Regions from separate parts of the Bacillus sp. JZ109 genome, predicted to be linked through region 1. Evidence: riboswitches for the same ligand, from Rfam matches in the RefSeq annotation. Region 1 holds a riboswitch; each other region holds the start of a gene.
The links. A riboswitch is a leader RNA that binds a small molecule or an ion and turns the genes downstream of it on or off. The one in region 1 is predicted to bind thiamine pyrophosphate.
Positions count from the first base shown of each region.

Region 2: it holds a riboswitch for thiamine pyrophosphate, as region 1 does, so the genes downstream of both, ylmB (N-formyl-4-amino-5-aminomethyl-2-methylpyrimidine deformylase) here and thiT (energy-coupled thiamine transporter ThiT) in region 1, are expected to answer to the same signal.
Region 3: it holds a riboswitch for thiamine pyrophosphate, as region 1 does, so the genes downstream of both, thiC (phosphomethylpyrimidine synthase ThiC) here and thiT (energy-coupled thiamine transporter ThiT) in region 1, are expected to answer to the same signal.

Region 1 covers NZ_CP096388.1:1,059,541-1,063,852, forward strand. Annotated here, with positions in the region: gene M1D94_RS05365 (NfeD family protein) at 1-105, shown strand, start outside; gene floT (flotillin lipid rafts scaffold protein FloT) at 126-1,655, shown strand; gene M1D94_RS05375 (GNAT family N-acetyltransferase) at 1,673-2,194, shown strand; gene thiT (energy-coupled thiamine transporter ThiT) at 2,236-2,814, opposite strand; TPP riboswitch at 2,914-3,015, opposite strand; rRNA gene M1D94_RS05385 (16S ribosomal RNA) at 3,480-4,312, shown strand, end outside.
Region 2 covers NZ_CP096388.1:2,472,731-2,477,042, reverse strand. Annotated here, with positions in the region: gene sigE (RNA polymerase sporulation sigma factor SigE) at 1-218, shown strand, start outside; gene sigG (RNA polymerase sporulation sigma factor SigG) at 358-1,140, shown strand; gene M1D94_RS13020 (ABC transporter ATP-binding protein) at 1,288-2,082, shown strand; TPP riboswitch at 2,095-2,196, shown strand; gene ylmB (N-formyl-4-amino-5-aminomethyl-2-methylpyrimidine deformylase) at 2,284-3,564, shown strand; gene M1D94_RS13010 (YlmC/YmxH family sporulation protein) at 3,647-3,892, shown strand; gene pgeF (peptidoglycan editing factor PgeF) at 4,055-4,312, shown strand, end outside.
Region 3 covers NZ_CP096388.1:3,124,309-3,128,620, forward strand. Annotated here, with positions in the region: gene katA (catalase KatA) at 1-479, shown strand, start outside; gene senS (transcriptional regulator SenS) at 506-703, opposite strand; partial or broken gene M1D94_RS16495 (BBE domain-containing protein) at 1,016-1,186, shown strand; gene thiC (phosphomethylpyrimidine synthase ThiC) at 1,223-2,995, opposite strand; TPP riboswitch at 3,128-3,235, opposite strand; partial or broken gene M1D94_RS16505 (Type 1 glutamine amidotransferase-like domain-containing protein) at 3,305-3,993, opposite strand; gene M1D94_RS16510 (spore coat protein) at 4,035-4,307, shown strand.

The DNA of each region.
Region 1 (4,312 bases):
TCAGCGGTCAGTTTTGATAATCAGCAGATCAGTTACGGGACAACGGTGTTAGTCGTAGATATTAACAACGGAGTTCTTTCGGTTACTCCGCATGAACCCATTTAATATACAAGGAGGAATTTGATATGACAATGCCGATTATAATGATCATCGGAGTTGTATTCTTTTTATTAATTGCACTAATAGCTGTGTTTATTACGAAGTATCGTACAGCAGGGCCTGATGAAGCGTTAATTGTAACGGGGAGCTATCTGGGCAATAAAAATGTTCATGTCGATGAAGGCGGCAACCGTATTAAAATCGTCCGCGGCGGAGGAACCTTTGTCCTTCCCGTCTTCCAGCAGGCAGAGCCGCTAAGCCTATTATCAAGCAAACTCGATGTTTCGACACCTGAAGTCTATACAGAACAAGGAGTGCCAGTAATGGCCGATGGAACTGCGATTATTAAAATCGGCGGTTCTATAGGAGAAATCGCTACAGCAGCCGAACAATTTTTAGGGAAATCAAAAGACGACCGTGAGCAGGAAGCGCGGGAGGTTTTAGAAGGCCACCTTCGTTCCATTCTCGGCTCAATGACAGTTGAAGAAATCTATAAAAACAGGGAGAAATTTTCTCAAGAGGTGCAGCGTGTCGCTTCACAGGATCTCGCGAAAATGGGGCTTGTAATCGTCTCGTTTACCATTAAAGATGTTCGTGATAAAAACGGTTATCTTGAATCATTAGGGAAACCGAGAATTGCCCAAGTAAAACGCGATGCTGATATCGCAACAGCAGAGGCTGATAAAGAAACCCGAATTAAGCGGGCAGAAGCCGATAAAGACGCAAAAAAATCAGAACTTGAACGGGCGACGGAAATCGCTGAAGCTGAAAAACTCAATCAGCTCAAAATGGCTGAATTTCGCAGAGAACAAGATACGGCAAAAGCGAATGCCGACCAAGCATATGATTTAGAGACTGCCAGAGCGCGCCAGCAAGTCACAGAGCAGGAAATGCAGGTTAAAATTATCGAACGCCAAAAACAAATAGAACTAGAAGAAAAAGAAATTCTTCGCCGTGAACGTCAATACGACTCAGAGGTAAAGAAAAAAGCCGATGCAGACCGTTATTCTGTTGAGCAGTCCGCAGCAGCTGAGAAAGCCAAACAGCTCGCGGAAGCCGATGCCAAGAAGTACAGTATAGAAGCAATGGCAAAGGCTGAGGCGGAAAAAGTAAGAATTGACGGGCTAGCAAAAGCAGAAGCGGAAAAAGCGAAAGGAGAGACAGAGGCAGAGGTTATCCGCCTGAAAGGTCTTGCAGAAGCGGAAGCAAAAGAGAAAATTGCGGCTGCTTTTGAACAGTACGGGCAGGCGGCGATTTTCGATATGATTGTCAAAATGCTTCCGGAATACGCGAAACAAGCAGCGGCACCTCTTTCAAATATTGATAAAATCACCGTTGTCGATACAGGAGGAAGCGGTGAATCAAGCGGAGCAAACAAAGTAACCAGCTATGCGACGAACTTAATGTCAAGTTTGCAAGAAAGTTTAAAAGCATCCTCAGGAATTGATGTAAAAGAAATGCTTGAGAACTTTTCAGGAAAAGGAAACGTAAAACAAAGCATTAATGAATTAACAAATGAAATCAAAGAAGCCAAAACGATCCAAAAATCAGAGTAAGGAAAGGGCAGAACCGTATGGTAACTGTACGTGAAGCGAAGTTAGAGGATATAAAGGACATTGCAAAAGTGCATGTAGACAGCTGGAGGACAACATACCACGAAACTATCCCGATTGATTATTTAAACAGCCTGAACTATAAGGAATTTGAAGACAAATGGAAAAGTCGCTCGTTAAAAGGAGTATTTGTTGCTCAGGACGAAATGGGTTCAGTATTCGGCTTTGCTTCATTTGGACCTATTCGCTCTGAACAAGAAGGCTATGACGGCGAGTTATACGCTATTTATCTTCTGGAAGAGCGCCAGCGGCAAGGTGCAGGCAGGGCGCTCTTAGCAAAAGGAGCGGAGTATTTGCTTCAACATGGCTTTTCAAGTATGTTTGTTTGGGTTATTGAGCAGAATCCCTCGATTATATTTTATCAGGCCTATTCACCTGAAAGAGTAGCGGAGGACAACTTTGAAATTGCCGGAGTAAGGTTGAAAGAAGTAGGTCTTGGCTGGCCGGATCTTTCAGCTTTAAAAACACTTCTTAACAGATAACGAACAATCCCCCAGCGGAATTCGCTGGGGGATTGTTACTTTTACGCTTTGTCACTTTTAAGCAGACGGGGTGCTGTCATAAATAATAAACATAGGACAATTGCACAAATAATGAATGAAGGTACCATGTAAGTCGCATTATAAGTTAAAGAATAAATCCATACCGGTGTTCCTTTTGGAGCAAAGCTGCCGAAAAACACAGCTCCTGAAATGACATGCGCGGCATAGCGCAGCAAACTGCCGATAAAAACTGCGCTGACCACTGAAACAATCAATTTCCCTTTTGTTTTTGATACAGCGGCTTTACGGACTGAAGAAGCGAAACAGCCGCTTATGCCGATTGCTGCGAAAGCGACAATGTAATCTAACAATAGCTGTACAGGATGTTGAGCAAACAAGTTTCCGATTGCTATTTGTACTAGACCTGTCAACAAACCTGTAGTAAGACCTGCTTTGACACCCCAGCGAAACGAAATTAAAAAGATCGGAATCATCATGATGGAGACCGAGCCTCCTTGAGGCATGCTAAGAAACATTCCTGAGACAATGTCTAAAATAACGGCTGCCGCTGTCATAATGGCAATTTCAATAAGGCGAACTAGTTGCTTAGATTGATTCATATCTATCTCCTTCCATTGACAGACAACCAAAAGGACAACAAAAAAGCAGCACGCGGAAGGATGAGAAAAGTTCCACGCACTGCTTTACGATCTGCAATTCATTTGACTTTGCCACATCCCTACGCCAGCGTTAACTAACAGGTTCAAAGGGTCAGAACGAAACCGCTCACTCTCAGCTTTAATGCTCCCCTTGTGGTCATCAGTATTTAGTTCGTTTCTACTATACAAGAAAACGAAAAAAACAACAAGATCACATGACTGATGTATATGTTCTTTTAAGAAAGTAATATGATACACACGCTTTAGAAATCATGGCGAGGATTATAGTTTATTTGTTTTATAGATTTTTTAAAAAAACTATTGCAATAAATAAATACAGGTGTTATATTATTAAACGTCGCTGATGCACAGCGGACACAAACTAGATGCTTCAAAACAACTTGAAAAAAGTTGTTGACAAAAAAGAAGCTGAATGTTATATTAGTAAAGCTGCTTCATTGAGAAGTAACGAAATGATCTTTGAAAACTAAACAAGACAAAACGTACCTGTTAATTCATTTTTATAAATCGCACAGCGATGTGCGTAGTCAGTCAAACTAGGGCCTGCACGACGCAGGTCACACAGGTGTCGCCGCAGGAAGCGGTGAACTTAATCTGTGATCCATTTATCGGAGAGTTTGATCCTGGCTCAGGACGAACGCTGGCGGCGTGCCTAATACATGCAAGTCGAGCGGACAGATGGGAGCTTGCTCCCTGATGTTAGCGGCGGACGGGTGAGTAACACGTGGGTAACCTGCCTGTAAGACTGGGATAACTCCGGGAAACCGGGGCTAATACCGGATGGTTGTTTGAACCGCATGGTTCAAACATAAAAGGTGGCTTCGGCTACCACTTACAGATGGACCCGCGGCGCATTAGCTAGTTGGTGAGGTAATGGCTCACCAAGGCAACGATGCGTAGCCGACCTGAGAGGGTGATCGGCCACACTGGGACTGAGACACGGCCCAGACTCCTACGGGAGGCAGCAGTAGGGAATCTTCCGCAATGGACGAAAGTCTGACGGAGCAACGCCGCGTGAGTGATGAAGGTTTTCGGATCGTAAAGCTCTGTTGTTAGGGAAGAACAAGTACCGTTCAAATAGGGCGGTACCTTGACGGTACCTAACCAGAAAGCCACGGCTAACTACGTGCCAGCAGCCGCGGTAATACGTAGGTGGCAAGCGTTGTCCGGAATTATTGGGCGTAAAGGGCTCGCAGGCGGTTTCTTAAGTCTGATGTGAAAGCCCCCGGCTCAACCGGGGAGGGTCATTGGAAACTGGGGAACTTGAGTGCAGAAGAGGAGAGTGGAATTCCACGTGTAGCGGTGAAATGCGTAGAGATGTGGAGGAACACCAGTGGCGAAGGCGACTCTCTGGTCTGTAACTGACGCTGAGGAGCGAAAGCGTGGGGAGCGAACAGGATTAGATACCCTGGTAGTCCACGCCGTAAACGATGAGTGC
Region 2 (4,312 bases), 1.4 Mb from region 1:
TAGAAGCTAACGTCGATAAAAAGCTCTTGAAAAAAGCGCTTGAACAGCTTAATGAGAGAGAAAAGCAAATCATGGAGCTGCGGTTTGGGCTTGTCGGTGAAGAAGAAAAAACCCAAAAGGATGTAGCGGATATGATGGGGATTTCTCAGTCTTATATTTCGCGGCTTGAGAAAAGAATTATAAAAAGATTGAGAAAAGAGTTCAACAAAATGGTGTAAAAAATTTTATGGTTAGAACCCCTTGATTTTACAGGGATTTCCTGATTTCGACAGTTTTTCGGTCTGAGTGAAGTGCATATTTTTCCCACCCAAGGAGATACTTAACGTTGTACAGCAGCTCCTGTAGGGAGGGAAAAAAGTGTCGAGAAATAAAGTCGAAATCTGCGGGGTGGATACCTCCAAATTACCAGTACTCAAGAATGAAGAGATGAGAAAGCTGTTTAGGCAGCTGCAGGATGAAGGCGATGATTCAGCAAGAGAAAAGCTTGTAAACGGGAACTTGCGTCTTGTCTTAAGTGTCATTCAACGATTTAATAACAGAGGGGAGTATGTTGATGACTTATTTCAAGTCGGCTGCATCGGACTAATGAAATCCATTGATAATTTTGACCTAAGCCACAATGTTAAGTTTTCAACATACGCTGTACCTATGATTATCGGAGAGATCCGCAGGTATTTACGTGATAATAACCCGATCCGTGTCTCAAGATCACTCCGGGACATCGCTTACAAGGCGCTTCAGGTAAGAGAGCGGTTAATCAGTGAGACAAGCAAGGAGCCGACTGCAGAAGACATCGCAAAAGTTCTTGAAGTACCGCATGAGGAAATTGTATTTGCGCTTGATGCCATCCAGGATCCGGTTTCTCTATTTGAACCGATCTATAACGACGGCGGAGACCCGATCTATGTGATGGACCAAATCAGTGATGAGCGTAATACAGATTCACAATGGATTGAAGAGCTGGCTTTAAAAGAGGGCATGAGAAGGCTGAACGATAGGGAAAAAATGATTTTGAGAAAGCGATTCTTCCAAGGGAAAACCCAAATGGAAGTCGCCGAGGAAATCGGAATTTCTCAAGCGCAGGTGTCCAGACTTGAAAAAGCGGCTATCAAACAAATGAATAAAAATATTCATCAATAATGAAAAGCCTTTAAAACGATGTTGTTTTAAAGGCTTTTCTATTGATTACGGATGGTTTACGTTTTGGGAAAAGTAAGGTATCCTAGTTCGTACAAAGTTTTATGAAAATTAAAACAATTATAAAAGGCAATAAAGAGGAGGACCACGATGATTTTGCAGCTTGACAATGTCTCACTAAAACGGAATGGGAAATGGATACTGAGAGATATTCATTGGAAGGTGGAAGAAAAGGAAAATTGGGTGCTTTACGGCCTAAATGGCGCCGGGAAGACAGCGCTGTTAAATATGCTTTGCTCTTATTATTTTCCAACATCAGGCGAGATGCAGGTGCTTGGCCATGAATTTGGCAAAACAGAGCTTGGGGAAAAGCTCAGACGTAAAATTGGCCTCGTCTCAGCAGCTCTTCAGCAAAAATTGTATCCGGGAGATTCAGCCTTTGAAATTGCTTTGAGCGGAGCTTACGCTTCGATTGGGTTATATGAAACGCCAAGTAAGAAAACCAGGGAAAAAGCGATTGGTTTGTTAGAGGACTTGGGAGCAATTGAATATGCCGATCGCCGCTATGAAACCCTTTCTCAAGGGGAAAAACAAAGAGCGTTGATTGCTAGAGCACTAATGGCCGATCCAGAGTTGCTGATACTGGATGAACCAGTCACAGGACTGGATTTTATTGCCCGGGAAAAGTTGTTAGATACGATTACATACATTGCAAACAAAGAAAATGCACCATCTATCCTTTATGTGACTCATCATGCTGAAGAAATTTTGCCTGTCTTTGATAAAGCCCTTTTATTAAAACAGGGAGAGGTCTTTGGATCCGGAGAAATAAAGGAAATGCTTACTGATCAAATACTTTCCGCTTTTTTTGATACGCCAATCCATGTATTATGGAATCAGGATCGGCCGTTTTTAACTAGAGCTGAGCCGATAACGAATGCCTGACAAATATATATATATTCATCCTAGGGGTGCTTTGCGAAGCTGAGAGAGACTTTGTCTCAACCCTTTTGACCTGATCTGGATCATGCCAGCGGAGGGAAGCGGTGAAAAGCGGAGTACATCGGACTCCGTTTGTTTTTATTAAGCCGTTTCATCACATTTGAAACGGCTTTTTTGATTTTAAAGAATAGGAGCGGATTTACATTGGATCAACAAATAGACTCTTTGCAAAAAAAAGTGGAAGAACATAAGGAGGAGCTTATTCAGCTTGCGAAAACGCTGATTTCTTATCAAACACCTGCTCCGCCTGCAAGAAATACAGAGGGCATTCAGTCATGGATTGCGGGATATTTAAATGAATTGGGATTCTCGATCGACAAATGGGATGTGTACCCTGGAGATCCCAATGTTGTAGGGAAGCTAAAAGGAACAGATTCAGCAGATTATTATAGCCTGATTATCAATGGCCACGTAGATGTGGCAGAGGTAAAAGAGGATGAAGAATGGGAGCATGATCCATTTCATCCAATTGAAAAAAACGGTCTCTTAATCGGTCGAGGCGCTTCCGATATGAAGGGCGGAATGGCGTGTGTGTTGTTTGCTGTCAAATTAATTCGTGAAGCCGGCATTGAGCTTCCCGGTGATCTGATTCTGCAATCGGTTATCGGGGAGGAAGTTGGAGAAGCCGGCACGCTTGAATGCTGCAAGAGGGGCTACCACGCTGATTTTGCAATTGTCGCTGATACGAGCGATATGCATATTCAAGGCCAAGGCGGTGTTATTACAGGCTGGATCGAAATCAAAAGCAGTCAAACATTTCACGATGGAACGAGACGGAATATGATTCACGCAGGCGGAGGAACATTCGGAGCAAGCGCAATTGAAAAAATGGCGAAAATCATTGCGGGGCTCGGTGAACTTGAGCGCCACTGGTCTATTATGAAAAGTTATCCCGGCTTTAAACCTGGAACAAATACAATTAACCCGGCTGTTATAGAAGGCGGCAGACATGCGGCTTTTATAGCGGACGAATGCCGGCTGTGGATCACTGTCCATTTTTATCCAAATGAAACCCATGACCAAGTGGCAGCGGAAATAGAAGATTACGTCAATCGGCTGAGTGACAGTGATATTTGGCTTAGGGAAAACCGCCCTGTATTCAAGTGGGGAGGCTCATCTATGATAGAAGACAGAGGAGAAATTTTTCCGGCATTGGAAGTTGACCCTGGCCACCCAGGCGTCTTAGCGCTAACTGCCTCTCATCAGAAAGTGAAACGGGAGTGTCCAATTATTGACGTTTCTCAATCAGTTACAGATGGCGGATGGCTGTATGATGCCGGTATTCCATGCGTAATATACGGTCCTGGAGATCTGCACAATGCACACTCTGTGAACGAGAAGGTATCGATTGAGCAGCTAGTAGAGTATACAAAAATTATACTCGATTTTATCATCAGCTGGTGCAGCCGGAAAAAAGAGCAATGACATGAAAATTTCTTCTTGCTGACAAGGTTCAGCCTGCCCGTTCATATACTTGAACAAAAGGACGGAAAAAGGACGTGATGGAATGATCAGCATTTCAGAATTTCAGGTAAAGGATGTCGTCAATGTCTCAAACGGAAAAAAGCTGGGGAGTATTGGTGATATTGATATCAATGTGACCACTGGTAAAATTCAGGCGATCATACTAGGAGGAAATGGGAAAGTTCTCGGATTTTTTGGAAAAGAAGAGGAATTGGTCATTCCATGGCGAAATATAGTAAAAATCGGGGAAGATGTAATCTTGGTCCGATTAAGTGAACCACATGCATAAACCTGCTTGTCTGCCGCAGATTGGCAAATGCCGGAAGTCTCGATTCTTCCGGCACATTTCATTTAGAAATATGCAAATCGGCGCTCAACGTATGCAGTAAGATGTGGTAAAATAAGTGGGAAATTCCGCTTTTTTAAATGTTTGTCGAAAGGTTGGATCATCATGAATACATATCACCCATTCAGTCTTACCACACCCTCGACACTCATGATACAAGACTGGGCTCAAACGAATCAAAACAACAAAGAGGTCATTGCCGGATTTACGACAAAAAACGGCGGTGTCAGCCAAAAGCCTTTTGAATCGTTAAATACAGGATTGCACGTTCATGACAAAGATGCAGATGTAGTTAAAAATCGTGAATATATTGCCGATATGTTTAATACTGATTTGCAGTCTTGGGTATTCGCTGATCAGACA
Region 3 (4,312 bases), 2.0 Mb from region 1:
CACCGGATAAAATGCTTCAAGGCCGACTTTTTGCTTATCATGATGCACACCGCTACCGTGTCGGTGCAAACCATCAAGCGCTGCCAATCAACCGCGCACGCAACAAAGTAAACAATTATCAGCGTGATGGGCAAATGCGTTTTGATGATAACGGCGGCGGATCTGTGTATTACGAGCCTAACAGCTTCGGCGGTCCGAAAGAGTCACCTGAAGATAAGCAAGCAGCATATCCGGTACAAGGTATCGCTGACAGCGTAAGCTACGATCACAACGATCACTACACTCAAGCCGGTGATCTGTATCGTTTAATGAGTGAAGATGAACGTACCCGCCTTGTTGAAAATATCGTTAATGCTATGAAGCCGGTAGAAAAAGAAGAAATCAAGCTGCGCCAAATCGAGCACTTCTACAAAGCGGATCCTGAATACGGAAAACGCGTGGCAGAAGGCCTTGGATTGCCGATTAAAAAAGATGCTTAATGGAGAAATGCAAAAACCCGCTGTAGTCAGCGGGTTTTTTTATATTTAGTTACACATTGCGTATGCTTCTCATCAATCTTCATATAAATTTCTTCCATGAGTTCCGCGCTGTTTATAATCTCTCGTTTGTTTTTTTCAATCAGCAGCTCAAGCGGCAAAATCTGATTCCCGTAGGTTTTTCGCTTCCTGAATCGTTTTCTCCCCTTTTCTTTTTTGACTCCCATCAATAATCCCTCCTTTTTCATACAAAAAAGGCCCTTATCTAAAAGATAAGAGCCTTCGGTGTCCCGATCAGCGCGATAAATTTGAAAAATTTGTACTGACCATGTTAATTCATACAATACCGACCTGTCAACTATTTTTTGAGGGTATTGATACTATATCAGATTGCATCCCCGCTTTTTCCTTATACACTCTTATCCCCTGACGCATAAGCTAGAGAAACTAGAATACGAGAGAAAGAGATGTGGGTGTGTGGAAAAGACAAAATTGACCGGACGTATCGTGACACGGGATGATCCGGACTTTCGAGTTAAACGATGGGAGACTACGTAAATTGGCCAGATATCAAAATCAGAAACTGGCCAAGAACATATTACGGCGAAAACGTTGAACGACTCCGCCGTGTCAAAACGAAATATGATCCAGAAAATGTTTTCCGCTTTGAACAGAGTATTCCTCCGCTTCGACGCTCTCTGTTTTTCTAAAAAATGAAGATGGAGCATTCTCCATCTTCATCTTATTTATTGATATAAATTGCTTCCCGTATCGACAAACTCTTTTGCTTTTTCTTTTAATCCTTTATTTATGGCTTCTGCTTCACTGAGATCGTTTTTCTTCGCATAATCCCGAATATCCTGTGAAATTCTCATGCTGCAAAATTTCGGACCGCACATGGAACAAAAGTGAGCGGTTTTTGCTCCTTCAGCAGGCAGGGTTTCATCATGGTATTCAAGGGCTCTCTCCGGATCAAGAGATAAATTAAACTGATCCCGCCAGCGGAATTCAAAACGGGCTTTCGATAACGCATCATCCCGGATTTGCGCTCCGGGATGCCCTTTTGCAAGGTCCGCAGCGTGCGCAGCGATCTTATATGTAATGACTCCTTCACGAACATCATCACGGTTTGGCAGCCCCAAATGCTCCTTCGGCGTTACATAACAAAGCATTGCTGTCCCATACCAACCGATCATCGCCGCTCCGATCGCTGAAGTAATATGGTCATATCCCGGCGCAATATCCGTTGTCAACGGCCCCAATGTGTAAAAAGGCGCTTCTTTACAAATGTCCATTTGTTTATCGACGTTCTCTTTGATTTTATGCATCGGAACATGTCCAGGACCCTCAATCATCACCTGAACATCATGCTTCCAGGCAATTTGCGTCAGCTCTCCAAGCGTCTCTAATTCAGCAAACTGCGCTTCGTCATTGGCATCAGCAATTGATCCGGGACGCAAACCATCCCCAAGTGAGAAAGCAATATCATACATTTTCATAATCTCACATATTTCTTCAAAATGTGTGTATAAAAAGCTTTCTTGATGATGAGCCAGACACCACTGCGCCATAATCGCTCCCCCGCGTGACACAATACCAGTTGTCCGTTTGGCAGTCAGCGGTACATACCTAAGCAAAACACCCGCGTGAATCGTAAAATAATCCACTCCCTGCTCTGCCTGCTCGATTAGCGTATCACGATAAATCTCCCACGTTAAATCCTCCGCTACGCCGTTTACTTTTTCAAGCGCCTGATAAATCGGAACAGTTCCCACAGGCACGGGGCAATTGCGGATAATCCATTCACGCGTCGTATGAATATCTTTTCCGGTAGAGAGATCCATCATCGTATCCGCTCCCCAGCGGATGGCCCACGTCATTTTTTCCACTTCTTCTTCAATGGATGACGTAACCGCTGAATTCCCGATATTCGCATTAATCTTCACATGAAAATTCCGGCCGATAATCATTGGCTCACTTTCAGGGTGATTAATGTTTGAAGGAATAATCGCCCGGCCGCTGGCTACCTCGTCTCTGACGAATTCAGGAGACACATGCTCACGAATGGCGATAAATTCCATCTCAGGTGTAATGATCCCCTTTTTTGCATAGTGCATTTGTGTGACATTTTGACCTGCCTTCGCCCTCAGCGGTTTCCGCTTTAATCCTGGGTAGCTTACGTTTGGATTTGCTTTTTTATAACCGTTATCTTCTGGTTTTATAGCCCGACCTTCATACTCTTCCACGTCACCGCGCTCTGTGATCCATTTTTGGCGGAGCGGCTTTAATCCTTCTTGAATATTAATGGTTACTTCAGGGTCCGTATACGGTCCGCTTGTATCATAGACACGCACAGGCGCGTTTTCCTCTTCGCCGAACGATCCCGTCGTCGGACTCAATAGGATCTCCCTCATCGGCACTTGGATGTCCGAAGAAGAACCCTCCACGTATACCTTCTTGCTGCCTGAAAAACTTGACATAATGGAAATGTTGGCTTGCTGCACTGAATTGTTTTGCATTACTTTTCCTTCCCCTCTCTACGTTTGAAAGGACAAAATCAAGCCCATAACCAGCACAAAAAACCGGATTCATATAAATGAACCCGGTTACAGTCAGAAAGAAACATATTATTGCCCAGCAAGACAATAACAAAAACAATTCCTCTACTTCCCCACGCTGGTACGAACCAGATCAGGTCCAAAGGGTTAAGAAGCTTACCTTCTCTCTCAGCCCGAAAGCGGGCACCCCCAGTAACTATTGATTTCGCACTCATCTTATCATAAAATCAATCTGAAAAAAAGAGGAATATAGATAATATTCAGCCAATTTCACCCTAAATATTTGACCGGCAACGGAATTTCAGCTATTTCATGTTCAGCCATCATCACCCGATATGCCTTTCCTTCCGACCTTGAACTCACAGTCTGAAACAGCTGATCATTTATGAAATGGAGAGCAGCCCCATCATCCGCTGCATAGCCACTGCATAAGAACTTGTTAGATATCAGCTGGTGGTATGCCGGTCTCCGATCCTTTTCCCCGTCATAATGGGGACAAAAGCTCCCTTGCAAAAAACCTAAACTTTTCAAACTTGTCAGCGGTCCGGCTGAATCCGTCACCCCTTCTTCAAACCAGCAGATCGCACCGGCACTTAATCCAGCCAAAACCACACCGTTCTTCCATGCTTCCCTGAGAATCTGGTCAAGCCCCCACTCTTTCCATAACACAAGTAAATTCCGCGTATTTCCCCCGCCAACATAAATCACGTCCATTTCCATAACAAAAGAAGCTACATCTGTTGATGGCGGCTTAAACAAAGATAAGTGAGACGGCACACAATCCAGTGTTTGAAATGCATGATAAAACCGCTGAATATAGTTTTGGGAATCTCCGCTCGCCGTCGGCAAAAAACAAATACGAGGCTGCTCTCGTTTTGATTGAGGATATATTGATCGAGGGACAAATTATCCGGCTCAATCGAAAAACCCCCGCCCCCCATCGCTATAATCTGCTTCATCATCACATCCCCCAACAAAATTTGTTGCTTATTATAGCATTTTGTATAGAAGCAAGAAACAAAGCCAAATACTTTCTTATCAGGAGCTGCTAAAAAAACAAAGGAGGTGGTTTCCCATTGAACAAAGTCTTTGTCCCAAAGATATTCTTGATTTGTTAACAACAATAAAAACCAGCATTAACAAATACACTGTCGCAATAACAGAAGCCGAAAATCCCCACATCAGAAGAGCATTGCATGATCAATTAGATACAGCTGTGTATCTCCATGATGAACTGTCAGATTTTCTGTTAGAAAAGGGGTGGCTCGGGTGAGCAAT